One region of the Paenibacillus segetis genome, then DNA from elsewhere that is predicted to be linked to it. Evidence: predicted binding sites of a transcription regulator. Region 1 holds the regulator's gene; each other region holds the start of a gene.
What was found. Region 1 encodes Rex, which represses fermentation and respiration genes when NADH is low (regulators of the CRP and FNR family bind a similar motif). Its sites were predicted from a motif close to TTGTGAAATATTTCACAA; they were not measured.
Positions count from the first base shown of each region.

Region 1 (4,530 bases):
CCTCAGAGACTGGTGACACGCGTGCTTCTTTCCCTTCTTGCAGCCAGACCATTACATCCTGTCCAGATTCGTCTTTACCCTTGACGACCCAGCACACTTCATCCCAAACCGATTTCCATATTTTATCTACATCTTTTATACCGGTTTCCTGCTCTGCTCGCACAACTGCAGCCTTCTCACCATTCCATAAATCCTGCTGGATAAAAATGTAGAAGCGATGAAGCCCAAAGAGCACGAGCAGCAGGGTCAGGACAGAGAGCAGTATCCATTTGGTTCTCTTCTTCACCCTTCTCTTCCTCTCCCCGTTTCAGACTTATGAAGCCTCAGTATCCACTTAACGAGACAAAAGCCCTTCAAAAGCTGCCTGTGCTTCATAACGTACTTTCTCTTCGTCAATGGTCAGTGCTGCCCCATGTTTAATGACTTGCTGTCCATTTACCCACACGTGCTCAACATCTTTTGCCCCTGCTGAATACACTGCATGCGAAATGAAATCGGTTCTTGGTAGAAAATGAGCCTGCTCCGTATTAAGAGCTATAAAATCAGCTTTCATTCCCTGTACCAATTTTCCCGTATCGTTAAGAAAAACTGATTTAGCGCCATATTCTGTACCTAGCTTTAATGCTTCCAAAGCAGGAATCGCGGTCGGATCACCAGATACCCCTTTATGAATCAACGCGGCTAAACGGATCTCCTCAAACATGTCGAGGTTATTATTGCTGGCTGCACCATCTGTACCTAGTGAGACAGTAACTCCTGCTTTGAGCAATTCAGGTACCCTAGCGATCCCGCTAGCAAGCTTCAGGTTACTACCAGGATTATGAGATACCCCTACCTGGTGAGCACTTAAAATTTCAATTTCTTCATCCGTCAAATGAACGCCATGCGCAACAAGTGATGGGCGTGAGAACATCCCCATATTAAGCAAATGCTGAACTGGACGTACACCAAAATCTATTACGTTCTGCTCAACTTCAGCCTTAGTCTCCGACATATGAGTATGTATCGGCAAATTTAAGTCATGAGAAGCCTGTACAAACTTTTCGAAGAAATTAGGAGGACAAGTATACGGCGAATGCGGTGAGATCATAGTTGTGATTCGTCCGTCAGCTTTGCCGTGCCAGTCTTTCGCAAAACTCACAGCTTCTGCTAGCTTTTGACGTTGCACATCCTCTGGGCACAGCCCAATTGCTCCGCGCATCAGAACGGCACGAATACCTGACTCTTCCACTACTTTAGCTACTTGGTCCATTTGGTCGTACATATCTAGAAAGGTCGTTGTTCCACCTTTGAGCATTTCTAGCACGGACAAAGAGGTTCCCCAATAGACATCACTACCGGTAAATTTGGCTTCCATTGGCCACATTTTATCTTGAAGCCACACTTGAAGGGCTAAATCATCCCCATACCCACGAAGTAACGACATCGCCGCATGACCGTGCGTGTTAACCAAACCTGGAAGAAATAAAAGCCCCTTCCCATCAAAGATCTCTGCGCCTTCAGTTCCCTCAGGCAATTTTTCACCGATATAGGTAATCAAATCGTCTTCTATCAACATATAACCATGAAGCACAGGGCAAGCATCATTCATGACCGCAAATGTCCCGTCCTTGATCAATAATTTATGACTCATCAGATAAATGTTCCTTTCCTTCTAGATAGTAAGCCAAGCTGAGTAGATCGGTTGTAAAATCTGCACCATGAATTCGAATTTCTGGTGGAACCTTAAGGATAGTCGGAGCGAAATTCAAAATCGCCTCAATTCCAGCTTCAACCAGCACATCCGCTACACGCTGAGCTTCCGTGTCTGGAACCGTTATAATTCCGATGCGAATGTTATTTGCCTTTACCGTCTCCTTTAATTCCTCAATCGGCTGTACGGTAATATTATTAATTTGGGTACCTATTTTCGATGGGAATGCATCAAAAATACTAACAATTTTCATGTTATCTTTCAAATATGCATTGTAATTGGATAACGCTTGCCCTAAGTTACCTGCTCCGACCAAAGCTACGTTTATTGGCTGGTCTAAATTCAAAATTTGACGTATTTTCTCGATTAGATAAGATACATCATAACCAATCCCTTTTCGACCAAAATCTCCAAAATAGGCAAGATCCTTACGAATTTGAGCAGGGTTTAAAGCCAGTTTCTGACCAAGCTCCTGTGAAGAAACCGTCGGTACTTCCCGCTGACTTAATTGATTGAGAAAACGTAAATATACGGGTAGTCTTCGTACTACCGCATCTGAGATTTTTTCTGATTTCATGCCTTTTTCCTCCTAATCCGCTAATGAAGAACCCTCTTGTTCTTCAGCAATCAGCCATTCCGAAATACGAGGAACCATCTGTCCAAGTGGCATATGCTCCATCTTCGGTCCGGGTAATGAATATAAAAAGTATTTTCCGTAGTAGGATTCCAAGATGCGCGTATCATAAACAACCACAATTCCTCGGTCTTGCGAAGAACGGACCAATCGTCCAAAGCCTTGCTTAAAGCGGATTACCGCCTGAGGCACAGACAATTTCATGAACGGGTTCTTCTTCTCCCTCTGAAGCCGTTCACTCTTCGCTTCAATCAATGGATGGTTGGGAGGTTGGAAAGGCAAACGGACGATTGCCAAGCTTGTTAAAGCTTCGCCTGGAATATCCACCCCTTCCCAGAAACTGCTCGTTCCGAGCAGTACGGAGGCACTCTGCCCCTGAAATCTACGGGTCAGTTTACTACGATTGCCACTATCCATACCTTGACCTATAACTGTGATGCCCTCAGAAGATAAAAGCTCTTTAAGGGGATCATAGACCTGCCGTAGCATTCGGTAAGATGTGAATAATACCAGCATACGCCCCCGAGTAACGATTGCTGTGTCGGCAAGAGACTGTACAAGCGTACTGACAAAATGATCGTCACCTACGCTTCCCTTAACACTTGGAAAATCCCTTGGGATGACTAGTAATGCTTGGTCCCGATAATTAAAAGGGGACGGAAGCATCGATGTAAACAGTCGATCCTCGGAGGCAGCCTCCTCAAGTCCAAGTTGTTCAATCATATATTGGAAAGATTTATCGACCGACAAAGTGGCCGAGGTCATCACAACACTCTTCTTTTTATCAAAGAAATATGACTTTAATTGTGCACTCACATCGATCGGAACGGCAAAGATTTGTAAGGACCGACTACGGTAACTACCGTTGCCCTCAATCCAATACACTGTCTCGTCGTCATCCAGTTTGATGAAGAAACGTAGTCCTTCACGTTCATTCGCGGCATCTTTCAATAAACCGCTAATGTCCGTCATTAAACCTTCGGCGCCAAAATCATCAGATTCATCTTTGATTTCACTCAGTATACGTTCCCCTTTGCGAATAACATCGCCCAAAGCAACATAAATCTGGTTCTCCAAATCAGCAGCAACATCCCATTCCTTAGGCTTCTTGTTTGGAAGCAATCGAAGAACGAATTGACCAGGATCTCCTGGAGCCGCATCACTACGGTCAGGCATGAGAGTGAAGAGCATCTCACTCAATTTATCCCAATTCTCCTTCACCTCGATTAGAGAGTGATACATGCTATCGATCAAAGAACACCATCCTGAAGCTTTTTCGTTCTTCGCACTCTGGAGTAGACCTCTAAGATTGGGTAACTGCCCTGTCTTGCTATCTTTATACAGGCGAGTCAAGGTATGCACAACAGTAAAATACTTTAATTGAAGCCCTAAATGTTTACCTGCAACATCTTCCAAGTGATGAGCCTCATCGATAACAAGTCGCTCGTAACTCGGCAGTAATTGATGCCCGGCTTGAATATCGGTGAACAATTTCGAATGGTTCGTAATGACGACATCAGCGATTCCAGCTTCATGTTTAGCCCTGTGGTAATAACATTTACGAAACCATGGGCAAGCACGTCCAAGGCAAGAATCTGATTCACTGGCTACGGTCTCCCAGAAGTCTCCGCCTCGATTGCCCATATTGAGCTCTTCATCGTCCCCGGTTTCGGTTTGCGTCAGCCATACGATCATTTGTGCGGCAATCATGACATCTTCTTTGGGTGTTGCAAAGTCTCTTCTGTTAATTTTATGTTCAAATTTTCTCAAACACAAATAATGCTGTCTACCTTTAAAAACTGCAGCCCGAAACGGAAAAGGAACCACTTCTGTCAATAACGGAATATCACGCTCTCGCAGTTGCTCCTGGAGATTAATCGTATGCGTACTAACCATTACCTTTTCATCTTGCTTCACGCTATGATAAATGGCAGGCAAAAGATATCCAAGTGACTTGCCTGTTCCTGTTCCAGCTTCAACCAAGAGATGCTTGTCTTCCTGAAACGCTTGCATCACTTCATTTTGCATGATGTTCTGCGCTTCACGTTCTTCATATTGCGGTAATTTGGCACGCAGTCGCTCCCGAATCTCATCCATAAATTGCTCAAATGTCATCATAGACAACGGATTACTGTCGATACCATATCTTGGAGGAATCATCTCCATCCAATCATCTACTTGCAGCGCATATTGGCGATAATAA
Region 1 covers NZ_BMFT01000001.1:2,542,749-2,547,278, forward strand. The annotation lists gene IEW05_RS11815 (cell wall elongation regulator TseB-like domain-containing protein) at 1-286, opposite strand, end outside; gene IEW05_RS11820 (amidohydrolase) at 335-1,633, opposite strand; gene IEW05_RS11825 (redox-sensing transcriptional repressor Rex) at 1,623-2,270, opposite strand; gene dinG (ATP-dependent DNA helicase DinG) at 2,283-4,530, opposite strand, start outside.

Region 2 (4,530 bases), on a different contig from region 1:
TATGGGTTGACTGCAGAAGCTGCAGAGGAGAAGGGGCGCAAATTGATGGAGAGTTTTGGGCTAAAAGACGTATATGATGCCCGAATTGCAACCTTTTCCAAAGGGATGAAACAGAAAGTGTTGATTATTTCAAGCTTATTGCATAACCCGGATATTCTATTTTTGGATGAACCCTTAAGTGGTTTAGATGCCAATAGTGTTATGGTCGTCAAGGAAATGTTGGCGTTACTCGCAGCCAAGGGAAAGACGATCTTTTACTCCTCACATATCATGGATGTAGTTGAGAAGATCAGTAGTCGAATTATATTACTTGATGGCGGGCGGATTGTTGCGGACGGTAGTTTTGAAGAACTGAAAGAGCAAAGCCATGAAGGTTCACTTGAGCAAATTTTTAATCAATTAACCGGATTTAATGAACACCGAGATATCGCGGAACAATTCGTGTCCATAGTGCAAGAGGTGTAGCAGATGAGAGATTATCGTTCACTGAAGGTGTTGGACAAGTTTAGTGGATTGTTTCAGAAATCGGGAGTGAATTACCCCGTTATGCGGCGCATCCTTCAGGTCAAACTGACGATGGATGCCAGAAGAGTACCAACGGTCATTGGTAAGTCTTCGAAGAAGGATGCAAGTAATGATGATAACTCTACGAAGACTAGTAATAATTTCGTAAAGTCATTATGGTTATATATTCTATTTGGACTGGTGAGCATACCATTTATTCTCATGGGGAAAAATTATATTTTTCAGATGAGTTTGTTGTTCGGTGTCTTTATGTTCATGTTGCTGACCTCACTCATTTCCGACTTTTCCTCCGTGCTGCTAGATATTCGTGACCGTAATATATTATCTACCAAGCCAGTTGATCGTAAGACAATAGCTATGGCCAAAACCATGCATATCCTGATCTATATGTTCTTCCTTACCGGAGCCATTACAGCTATCCCATTAATCGTGGGCTTAGTGAAGCATGGCATATGGTTCTTCCTCGTGTTTTTGATTGAGATTATTCTTATGGATATGTTAATCGTTGTTATTACTGCGTTAGTATATTTAGCGGTATTGAAGTTCTTTGACGGAGAGAAACTCAAAGATATGATCAACTACGTGCAAATCGGCCTGACGATCGGAATTACGCTTGGTTATCAGCTGCTTGTACGGTTATTTGGTATCGTTGATATGGGCGTTGTATTTCAGCCCAAGTGGTGGCAGTTTTTCCTCCCACCTGTGTGGTTTGGTGCATCCTTTGAAACTTTACTTCATGGTGCTCGAGAACCCTTATTTATTGTGTTTTCATTGTTGGCCCTATTTGTTCCGATTGCAGCCTTCCTTATCTATCTTAAACTCATGCCTTCCCTGGAGAGAAATCTTCAAAAGCTGTCAGACCCCGGTGGTCGGAGTCGGAAAAAGAATGGCTTTTTATTGAAGGGCATTACAAACTTAGTATGCAAAGAAACACAAGAAAAGGTGTTTTTCCGATTTGCTTGGATGATGATGGGGAAGGAGCGGGAGTTTAAGCTTAAAGTATATCCTAACCTGGGTTTTTCGATTATATTCCCATATATATATCTGTTTAGTGGTATCTCAAAGAATGGACTTCAGGGGCTAGCGGGTACCCAAATGTATCTAGTAATCTATTTCTGCGCGATGTTAGTCCCGAGCGTAGTCATGATGATGAGGTATTCTAGCAAATACAAGGCTGCCTGGATTTATCAGGCCGCTCCGATAAGCGATCATGCACCTATCTATAGGGGTGCTCTGAAAGCTTGCATTGTCCGCCTGCTATTGCCCTTATTTTTACTGAATAGTTGTATCTTTTTATTTCTATTCGGCCAAGCAATAATCCCTGATATGATCGTGGTAGTCTTAAGTTTCATTCTCTATCCCGTAATTTGTTTCGCATATATGGGAAAAGCGCTTCCTTTCTCAGAACCAACTGGCGGAGGACAGCAGACGGAAAGCATACGAATGATTCCATTTATGCTTATACTAGTTGGATTCGCATTACTTCATTGGCTAGCGCTGAGTTTTAATTATGGAATTTATGGGTATATGATTGTGTTGGTGCTTGCGAATCTATTTGCATGGAAGTGGGCCTTTTCCCCGAAAATGTTACAGCGTGGAGCTCAGATGTAATAAGTGTGAACCCCAATATCGCAGCCTCGTTTACTTCGTTAAACGGGGCTGTTCACAATAATTTCATAAACTTCAAGGTGGAGAAAACCGCGCTACGACGCGGAATATTGAGTTTTTTTATTATCAGTGACATTAATCATGTGATTCTTGTCACAAAATTATTACTTTTATGACGTTCGTTTTAATATTTCCGTGATAGAATTCACAATAGATAAACAAAGATAGAAAGTAGGGAAGAATATTATGGATCCAATCATGCTTGCTCGCCTTCAATTTGCAGTCACAACGATTTTCCACTTCTTCTTCGTTCCACTGTCCATTGGCCTGGCGTTGCTAATTGCAATTATGGAAACCATGTATGTTGTAAAGGGGAAAGAAGAATACAAACGTATGGCGAAGTTCTGGGGGAAATTGTTCCTGATTAACTTTGCTGTAGGGGTCGTAACAGGTATTCTTCAAGAATTCCAGTTCGGTATGAACTGGTCGGATTACTCAAGGTTTGTGGGTGACGTATTTGGTGCGCCGCTCGCAGTCGAAGCGCTTTTTGCTTTCTTTATGGAGTCAACATTTATCGGATTATGGATTTTTGGTTGGGATCGCTTATCCAAACGCGTTCATTTGCTCTGCATTTGGCTCGTTGCGATAGGTACTACGGTTTCAGCTTTCTGGATTTTAGCAGCTAACTCGTTTATGCAACATCCGGTTGGTTTTGAGATCAACAACGGACGTGCAGAGATGAACGATTTCTTCGCGCTGATAACCAATGGTCAGCTTCTGGTGGAATTCCCGCATACCGTACTTGGTGCGTTTGCAACCGGGGCTTTTCTCATTACGGGTATCAGTGCCTATAAATTATTGAGAAAACAAGACGTGAAATTTTTCAAAAAATCATTCCAAATTGCCGTTATTATTGGTCTGATTTCTTCGTTTGGTACAGCATTGTTCGGTCACCAGCAAGCGCAATATTTGGTGAAGACACAGCCAATGAAGATGGCCGCATCTGAAGCTTTGTGGGGTAAGAGTGGTGATCCTGCGCCTTGGACGGTTTACGCCCATATTGATTCGGACAGTGGAAAAAATAACTTCGAGATCCAAATTCCTTATTTGCTCAGCTTTTTGTCCTACAGTAGTTTCGATGGTGAAGTTAAAGGGATCAATGAGCTTCAAGCGGAATATGAACAAACTTATGGACCAGGCAACTACATTCCACCTGTGCGCACTACGTTCTGGAGTTTCCGGATCATGGTTGCTGCTGGATCTTTGATGATTGTACTTGGTCTATGGGGTATATATCTGATGAAACGCAAAAAATTAGAATCTCCAAACAAATGGTATTACAGACTAATGCTATGGTCGATCTCGTTGCCGTTCATCGCGAATACAGCGGGATGGGTTATGACGGAGTTTGGTCGTCAGCCATGGACAGTATTTGGGCTTATGCAAACGAAAGACAGTATCTCGCCTAGTGTTACTTCAGGGCAAATTTTATTCTCAGTCATCAGTTTTACAACGATTTATGCAGCACTAGGAGCTGTCATGGTATACTTGTTCGTCAAAGTTATTAAGAAGGGTCCATTTGCTGAAGATAGTCATGATGAACATTCGGCAGATCCATTTGGTAAGGAGGGTTACCATGTCTCTTAATGAGCTCTGGTTCGTACTTGTTGCAGTATTATTTGTAGGTTTTTTCTTTCTGGAAGGATTCGATTTCGGGGTCGGAATGAGTACGCGATTCTTAGCTAAGAACGATATGGAGCGAAGAGTACTGATTAATACGATTGGTCCCTTTTGGGATGCAAATGAGGTATGGCTAATTACAGCAGGGGGCGCGATGTTCGCAGCTTTCCCGAACTGGTACGCTACGATGTTCAGTGGCTATTACACACCACTTGTCGTATTATTACTCGCATTGATCGCTCGGGGTGTCGCGTTTGAGTTCCGGGGAAAGGTGGGGAACGAGAAATGGAAGAAAACATGGGATATGTCCATTTTTCTAGGTAGTCTACTGCCTCCGTTCTTGCTTGGTGTCGTATTCTCCGGCATGATGAAGGGCCTACCGATTGATGCTGATATGGAAATGAAGGCCGGATTATTTGATATGGTGAACCTATATACATTAGTAGGTGGAATCACCGTTGTGATGTTATGTCTTGTACATGGTTTATTGTATACAGCTTTGCGGACGACAGGAAGCTTGCAGGAGCGTGCTCGCAAATTAGCTCATAAATTGCTCATTCCGCAAGCTGCGTTATTCGTGGTGCTAGGTGTAATGACATACTTCCAAACCGATGTATTTGAGGTTCGTGGGTTACTACTTAGTGTGATTGCAATTCTCGGTGTTGTAGTGTTCCTGCTTGCGGGTCGATTTATATCGAAGAAGAAAGACGGATGGGC
Region 2 covers NZ_BMFT01000002.1:471,539-476,068, forward strand. The annotation lists gene IEW05_RS18305 (ABC transporter ATP-binding protein) at 1-465, shown strand, start outside; gene IEW05_RS18310 (hypothetical protein) at 469-2,136, shown strand; gene IEW05_RS18315 (cytochrome ubiquinol oxidase subunit I) at 2,380-3,780, shown strand; gene cydB (cytochrome d ubiquinol oxidase subunit II) at 3,770-4,530, shown strand, end outside.
Region 2: IEW05_RS18315 (cytochrome ubiquinol oxidase subunit I) is a predicted target of Rex. The motif match lies at 2,275-2,292, and genes of this name have one in related genera.

Region 3 (4,530 bases), 420 kb from region 1:
TTCGGCAGACAACGGATGTTAAGCTGACAGATAAATCTGTGAAGACATCCAAGTTGATTCGTAAAGTCTTCGGAATCGAAGCCGAAATAGGGCTCAAAAACTTAAAAAGAAATAAACGTAGGTACCAGGCAACGGTATTTTCACTCATTATAAGCATTGTTCTGTTCCTTACAGTATCCTTTTTTACGTCTAATTTGCATAAATCACTGGAACTATCTCAGGATGGTGTGAATTATGATATCCAGGTTATATATTGGGGGGAACAGTCAATAAATGATCAGTTTAAGACGATTAGTTCATTAAAAGATGTTACGGAATCCACCCCCATTAAACAACTAGGTGTAGATACGTTAATCGATGAGGGTTCGATTGCACCTCCATTACGTGAATCCGTGAAGAAAGATAAAAGCCTGCTAGTAGAAGGTAAATACCCTTACTTTGTCAGTGTAAATACACTTTCTGACGAAAATCTTCAAGCTTATGCACAAGCAATTGGTGTCAATTATGATAAACTTCAAGACCCAGAACATCTATCCGCTATTTTAATTGATAAGACCACTTACAAAGATGATATAGCCAAGAAGTATGTTGAAACCAAGGCGATTACGACGGAAATTGGTCAGAGTCTTGAGTTAACTTATTATGATATAGAATCCGAGGAATCTAAACACTTAAATAAGGTAGAAGTTGCTGCATTGACTGATCAGCTTCCAATGGGCATTCGTCCAGCAATTGTAGGGGGATTAAATATCATCGTTTCCGAGTCAGTAATGGATCAATTGATCGCTGATAAGAAAGATTTGAATGTTAATCATTCCTTGTACCTGAAAAGTAAGAATCCATTGGCTACACAACAGGCTATTGAAGAAATGAAGGTTTCTAATTTTGCTGTTATTAATGTGTATCAAAATAGACAACAAGAAGAACAAATGATCATGTTAATGTCGGTATTCACTTATGGTTTTATCGCATTAATTACGGCGATTTCGATTGCAAATATCTTTAATACGATCTCAACGAGCATAACCTTGCGTAAACGTGAATTTGCAATGTTAAAATCCATTGGGATGACACCCAAAGGCTTTAATAAGATGATTAACTATGAGAGTATCTTCTATGGTATCAAGTCATTGCTGTATGGTCTTCCAATCAGTATTGTTGTCATGTATCTGATTTATAGATCACTCACGAACAGTTTCGATTACGGATTCTCACTTCCATGGGATAGTATTGCATATGTAATTGTTGCCGTATTTCTCATGGTTACTTCTGCAATGCTATACTCCATTTCAAAAGTTAAAAAAGAGAATATCATCGATGCCTTAAAGCAGGAGAATATATAAACGAGACATATCGGACAATGACTAGGCCATATCTTCTAAGAGGTTGAACTTTCTTCGAACCGTATAGGAGGGGCTGTTTATGTCAGATGCTTTTGTTACTCGTTCGTTAGACGAAATACGGTTTTGGTCACGGATCATGAAAGAACATTCGTTATTCCTACGTTTAGGCTTCCGAGCAGAAGATACACAACTTATTGCGGAGGCAAATCACTTTCAAGCGATTTTCGAGGATATCGAAAGAAGATCGCATGTATTCTCAGTGGATACAGACCCACAGACCATCAGGGCGTTTAATACAGAAGTGCAAAATGCGGCTACACACATCTGGGCGTTTAAGAGGAGAATACTTGGTCTAATACTGCAGTGTAAACTTCCAGGGGGAACTAATTTCCCCCTATTAGTTGATCATGTAAGCCGCGAGGCTAACTATTTTCGAAACCGATTAGATGAATTGAATCGCGGAAGATTAGAGCCATTACATGATGCGATAATTGACGAGAATCTCTTTTTCTTGAAAATCATGGCGGATCACGCGAAATTTATTGGTCATTTGCTTGATCCTTCAGAACGCAAATTAGTTGATCAAGCTCGGGAATTCAGTCATGAATTTGATCAATTAGTGTTTCAAGCGATAGATCTAAGCTCCATGCGCCCGCAATCACAAACAGTACCCTTATTAAGTCAATTTGTTGATGAGAATAAAGTATCGGTTAAGTCATTACGTGACTTTAAGAAAACAGCAAGTGATTTGATTGAACAATGTAGAATCAAAAGCATAATTCATCCACTTCTAGCGGATCATGTGTTTCGTGAAGCAGAAAGATTTCTTATTATTCTTGATATGTTCGACCAGTCCCTGTCAGGTCATAAAGTAAATAAGCGAGAGATTTTGTTCTGAAGTAGCATTAATCTTACTACTATAGCAATATACAGCCCTTCCACTAATCAACTCGGAAGGGCCATTTTTTGTTACCTTTCATTATAAATAAAACTCATACCCTTTGGACACCCTACCAAATGTTGGTAGTCCATTTAATGATAAACCGCATTACTCTAAGCCTGATCGAAGATCATTGTAATTTTAAAGTAATAAATATCACATAATCGGTGTATTTTTTTAAAAAATATGTGACGTTTGTTGCTGCAATAGTGGTATAATGGTCCTATTGAGGTTTTTTTCACAATTAAAAATCAGCAAAGTTACTACGAAGGAGAGTTAGATATGTCAGACGTAATTATTCAAACAGATTCTGAACAAGATTCACCAAAAGTATCTGTTACTAACGAACATTTGAATGTTCTAGACCAGCTCTTAAAGCCAGAAGTTCAGGAATCGTTAACTGTTCTAGTGAACCAGTTGCCCCAAATAACGCAACTTATTAATGTACTTACCAAATCCTATGACTTTGTACAATCGGTAGCTACGGATGATGTTTTGAAGAGCGATACCGTTGGTGCAATTAAAGAACTTTCAGAACCTGTTATAGGCTCAGTGAAAAATATGGCAGCAACCGTTATTGAGGCGAAAGACCGTGCCGATGCAAGTCAAGAGACGATTGGTGTTTTTGGTCTGATGAAAATGATGAAGGATCCACAAGCTCAGAAGCTGTTCCGTTTCGTTAATGCTTATCTTCAAATCGCAAACGAACGCAGCAGTCAGGTTAAATAATTATCACTACAATTTATTCGTAAGGACGGAGGAAACATCGTGTCTAAACATATTGTTATTTTAGGAGCAGGTTATGGTGGTTTGCTAAGTGCTTTAACCGTGCGTAAGTATTTGAATAAGGATCAAGCCAAAATTACTGTCATAAATCAATACCCTACACATCAAATTATTACAGAATTACATCGTCTTGCAGCAGGTAGTGTTGCAGAACGTGCTATTTCTATGCCGCTTACTAAACTTTTTACTGGTAAAGATATCGATTTGAAGATTTCAAAAGTAAAGACTTTTTCTGTTGATAATAAGCAGATTACTCTTTCTGATGGTTCCAATCTTACCTATGATGCTCTTGTTGTAGGTCTAGGAAGTACCACTGCTTACTTTGGAATTCCAGGGCTTGAACAATATAGCATGGTATTAAAATCAGCAGCAGATGCTAATCGAATTCAAGGTCATATTGAAGAGCGTATTCGTGAATATGCCAAGACGAAGAATGAGGCTGATGCAACCATTCTCATTGGTGGTGGTGGACTAACGGGTGTTGAGCTCGTAGGTGAAATTGCTGATGTACTACCACAACTCGTTAAAAAGTATGGTGTTGATCCTAAGGAAATTAAACTCCTGCTCGTTGAAGCAGGTCCAAAGATTCTTCCAGTCTTGCCAGATCCATTGATTGAACGGGCTACAGCAAGTCTTGAGAAACGTGGAGTTAAATTCTTAACGGGGCTTCCTGTTACCAATGTGGAAGGCAATGTTGTTGATTTGAAAGACGGACAAAAGATTGTGACCAACACGTTTGTTTGGACTGGTGGTGTTCAAGGAAACCCACTCGTAGGAGAATCAGGTCTTGAAGTTAACCGTGGACGTGCCACTGTAAATGAATTCTTGCAATCAACTTCACATAAAGATGTATTCGTTGCTGGTGATAGCGCTGTTTGCTTCGGGCCAGACGGTCGTCCATATGCGCCAACAGCTCAAATTGCTTGGCAAATGGGTGAGCTAATCGGTTACAATCTATATGCTTACTTGAATGATAAATCGATGGAAACTTTTAGTCCGATCAATTCGGGTACACTTGCTAGCTTAGGACGGAAAGACGGGGTTGCCATCGTTGGTGCTAACTCTACACCATTAAAAGGTTTACCAGCATCCTTAATGAAGGAAGCAAGTAACATCCGTTATTTGTCCCACATTCATGCTTTGTTTAGCTTAGCTTATTAAACTATTTAGACCATTATCGATGACTCACCAATGAACACTTTTAAACAAAGTGCTCATTGGTGGGTTATTTTTTTGTAGCTTTATAATATACCTTAAATTAATACATGTTAATCATTCGATAGGAGTGAGGATAATGGAAGCATTCTTATTCAAGCAGATCGCCTTTGTTCGAGCACAAATATTGAAATTGTTGGACGATGTTTCTGAAGAAATGGCAGACCAGATCCCCGAAGGATTCCGAAATAATATTCATTGGAATCTGGGGCACATCTATATTATCCTGGAACGATTCGCTTTTCA
Region 3 covers NZ_BMFT01000001.1:2,123,980-2,128,509, reverse strand. The annotation lists gene IEW05_RS09885 (FtsX-like permease family protein) at 1-1,343, shown strand, start outside; gene IEW05_RS09880 (DUF2935 domain-containing protein) at 1,423-2,241, shown strand; gene IEW05_RS09875 (helical membrane plugin domain-containing protein) at 2,566-3,012, shown strand; gene IEW05_RS09870 (NAD(P)/FAD-dependent oxidoreductase) at 3,052-4,230, shown strand; gene IEW05_RS09865 (DinB family protein) at 4,364-4,530, shown strand, end outside.
Region 3: IEW05_RS09875 (helical membrane plugin domain-containing protein) is a predicted target of Rex. The motif match lies at 2,510-2,527, and genes of this name have one in related genera.

Region 4 (4,530 bases), 2.4 Mb from region 1:
ATGTTGGCCTCTTTTCAGCTCCCTGATGAAACTTCGCGGAAACCGTTCCAAGTGCGTAGCATGCTCGGGATACTAAGACACGCTGAATGGCGACGTCTGACATTTTCATTCGTAGCGTTGGCATTCCGCGAAGGCGTACTATCCGCTGCCATCGGCCTATGGGTTTTTGTATCGACGCAAAGCGAAGGGACAACAGGACAATTCGCTTTTCTGACTACCATGTTGTCTGTTGTCAGCTTTTATGTGGTAGGGCGATTTGCCCAAAAGTACCACTATCGAGGATTGCTCGCCGTGGGCACGACCTTGTTCAGCCTGTCCATGGTTGGTATTTCTATTCATATGAATCAGAGTACATTGCTCCTGTATGGGATTATGGATGCGATTAGCAGGCCGATCTTCGACACACCTTTCAATACACTAGCGTACAACTATGTTAACCAATTTGACCTGGGCGGAAAAATCAGCACGGAGCTGGTCGTATGGCGAGAATTTGCCCTCAGTGTAGGCCGTATTTCAAGTGTCGGGATGCTTGTCATGTTGTATAAATGGACAGACCCCGAATTGACTTTAGTATTGTTCTTGGGGATGATTTTCCTTGTCGGGTTGCTACCTCTCTTACTTGTTTGGAAAGTCGCATCCGCTAAGAGTTAATAAGATAAAAAGGCTGACCCAGCAGGATCACATGCATCCTCTTGAGTCAGCCTGATTTATTATTGTGCTTTTACATATTCAGCAGCTTTAACGCCAGCTTGATAGCCGAAGACAATGATATCTCCAACAGAGTTGCCGCCGATACGGTTAGAACCGTGCAAGCCGCCTATCACTTCACCTGCCGCAAACAGTCCCGGAATGGGTTGACCATCTGTAGTTAGCACTTCAGTGTTTGTATTGATCTTTACGCCACCCATCGTGTAGTGAATTCCTGGAGCGATCTTGATGGCATAGAATGGTCCGGTGGACAAGTCGTTGTCCATCCCCGTTGTTCTGCCGAATTCCGCATCTTCTTTATTCTTCACTGCTTCATTCCATGTATCGAGTGTTGCTTGCAGTTGATCTGCAGGAACATTAATTTCTTTCGCTAACGCTTCGATCGAATCCCCTTGAATCACAAAGCCCATTTCCTCATATTGCTGGATTGCTTTTACACGAGATTTTACGCCGGAATCAAAGACGATATATGCTGATTTTTCTGGTAGTTTATTGATTGCAGCTGTTACATTATCACGAGTATCCAATTCATTCGTGAAACGTTTGCCTTCGCTGGAAACGAGAATACCGCCTTCACCGCGAACCGCTTCACCGATGAGATAGGATTGTTCTTGCTGTACAGTTGGATGCACTTGGATCTGATCCATATCGACTGTTGTACCGCCAAGTGCTTCAATCATCTTAATACCGTCACCTGTGCTACCTTCTTGGTTCGTGGTTACTAATCCTTTCAAGTCAGGTCTAACTTCAGCAATGAGCTCCATGTTTGCGCCATATCCGCCAGTTGCGACGATAACAGCACTTGCTTCAATTGTTTTCTCCTCTTCTCCGTTGAGTAGAACTTTAACGCCGGTTACCTTACCGTCTTTTTCAGTAATTTCCTTTACGTCAGCATTAACGAAAAGTGGAATATCTTGTTCTTGAACATTTCTCACCAAGCCATTGACAAGGAATTGTCCAACTGCGGAACCATCCTCAGGACGGTGTGTACGCTTTACACTCATACCGCCTGTAATTGTAAGATTGTTCAGAGAAATTCCTTTGGAATCTAACCAATCAATTGCGCTGGCAGAATGGTCTACGAAATAACGAAGCAAATCGGTATCGTTGGTATTTTTACCACCTTTTAAAGTCTCTTTATAGAATAGATCATTGCTATCCTCGATATTTTGCTCTTGTTGAAATTTTGTTTCAGAAGCATTCATACCGGAAGAAGATTTATTGGTATTTCCGCCGGCAGCCGCCATTTTTTCGAATATAACAGGGTTCATGCCGTTTTCTTTTGCTTCCAGTGCAGCAGTCATGCCCGCACCGCCTGCACCAATGATGATGACATCATATTTATCCTTCAGTTGATCGATCGGAGTATAACTCGCTTGCGAAGCTCCTGACACAGCTTCCGTTTCATTCGTTTCAGTTTGTGTTGCATTGTCTTGAGTCGTGTTTTGGCTCTGGTTATCACTGCCGCATCCAGACATCAGGAGCACGAAAGAGAGAACCAAAATCAAGGTTGTTGTTAATTTCTTCTGCATATTTAATCCCTCAATCTTTCTTTTTTTTTTTTGAATACTTAGAGGCTAGTGAAGGAAGATATTTCCTTACACGTTCGCTTCTTAGCTCTTTTAGCGGTCTTTATTTTAATATAAGATCATACTTTTGATAGTGAAAATAATCACAAACCAATGAATAACTTTCTGGAAAAAGTTTATTTCATGCGTATGTTCGGAAAAGTTCTAACTGAATAGGATACATATCTTGCAAATTCTGGAGGTAGCTTTATCCATTAATTTGCGCATGCCAAGATCTTGTTCAATACAATCGCTGCAATAGATGCAACTAGAATTGAATTATTATTCAGATTAACTATTGAATGTTTATGCATCTAGATGTATAATTTCACTTAATTAACGTTAATTAAATTTGGGGTGGGAAGTATCATTGACTAAAAATAAGTTGAAAAATGTGGCGATGAAGCTGTTCGGTGAGAAGGGTTATGAAGGTACGGCCCTTTCTGAAATTGCCAAGGAAGTTGGCGTGAAGACCCCGGCGATCTATGCCTTTTTTGAAAATAAAGAGGATTTGTTCATGGCGGTCTTTCGAGAGGCGATGGAGTCCTACAATTCGTATGTGCAGCAGTTGTCAGATGAACAGAAGGTGCTGAGTGTGAAGGATAGTCTTCATGGAATTCTATTAAGACAATATGAATTCTATCAGCAGAATCCAGAAGCGAGCTTGCTTGTGCTAAGGTATGTGGTGTTCCCACCAGTGTTCCTGAAGGAGACGATTGAGGATGCGTTCCATCATTCAGATGAGCAGCTAACAAAAGTCATCGAACAATTTATCTTAAGAGGGTTAGAAGAGGGAGTTATTCGGAATCAATCTGTGGAGCTTCTCACAGACGCCTTTCTCAACTTGATGGACGGATTAAGCATGCAGTATTTCTATTATACTTCGAAGGGAATTTATGAGCGTAAACTGAACCATGCATTTGAAATGTATTGGAGAGGTGCGTGCTCTTAGAGATAGAGGACAAGATTGGACAACAAGGGGATGCAGAAAATGGAAGAAGTAGTTCAAGTAAAGAACGATAATACGAGTTCAGGAGATTATGAAAGAGAGCCCGTTCCAGATCATATGCGGAAGAAATGGCTGTCCATGGCACTCGTTTGGATCGCCATTGGGATCGATTTATCAGCGATGTTCTTGGGAGCTCAACTTGGTAATGGAATGAATCTTACGGAATCGCTCACAGCGACGATTATCGGGTCGTTGATTCTAGGCGTGATCGGAGCATTATGTGCTTATGTAGGCGCGAAAACGGGATTATCGACGTCGATGATCACGCGCTTTCTATTCGGTAACAAGGGAGCACTGATCGTATCGGTAGTGCTAGGTATTTTTTCACTGGGTTGGTTCGGGGTACAGGTCGGTTTCTTTGCTTCGAATATGCAGACCGCTTTTCATCAAATTTGGGATATTGATTTGTCTTTAGGCGTGTTTTCCTTTATCGGTGGATTGCTGATGATGTCGACGGCCATTTGGGGATATCGCTCTATTGAACGTTTGAGTGTCTGGTCCGTACCGTTACTGATTATTTTCATCGGTATTGCTATATTTACAGCTTTCCATACGAAAGGGACTTCGGCTGTTTGGGAACCGATTAGTGGTTCACCGATTCCAATGGGAACAGCGATCTCGCTTGTCATTGGTATCTTTATTGTGGGTACGGTACTTTCACCTGACATCGCTCGTTGGGCACGTACACCGAAGCATGCCGTAACGGCAGCTTTTATTGGCTTCGCTGTTGGTAACAGCTTCATGACGATCATCGCGATCTTCTTATCTCGAGTGATGGACACAGATGACCTAACGAATATTTTCATCGCGCTCGGGCTTGGGCTTCCTGCGATTATTGTCTTAACGCTGGCACAATGGACGACAAATACGAGTAACTTGTACTCTGCTTCGTTAGGGTTCTCTGTCGTGTTTAAAAAAGTACCGAAAAAGCTGATTACAGTTATTGCGGGTATTATTGCTACGTTACTTGCCGTATTCGGCATCTATGATAAGTTTTTGTCTTTCCTAAATATCATTACGGTGTTTGTCTCTCCAATCGGGGGGATCTACACAGCAGAATATTTGCTCGTCGATCGCAAGAAATTCACCTTTGAAGGTATCGATCGCAATAAAAATTGGATCGCTCGTTCCTTGGTCGTGTGGGTTGCAGCTACGTTGTTCGCGTTTATGACAACTGCAGCGCCAGACGGTTTCGGATGGTTCCAAGTGACGAGTGTTCCCGCTTTAGATGCGTTTATGTTTGCC
Region 4 covers NZ_BMFT01000001.1:161,795-166,324, forward strand. The annotation lists gene IEW05_RS00745 (MFS transporter) at 1-651, shown strand, start outside; gene IEW05_RS00750 (flavocytochrome c) at 711-2,240, opposite strand; gene IEW05_RS00755 (TetR/AcrR family transcriptional regulator) at 2,647-3,228, shown strand; gene IEW05_RS00760 (cytosine permease) at 3,268-4,530, shown strand, end outside.
Region 4: IEW05_RS00750 (flavocytochrome c) is a predicted target of Rex. The motif match lies at 2,369-2,386, and genes of this name have one in related genera.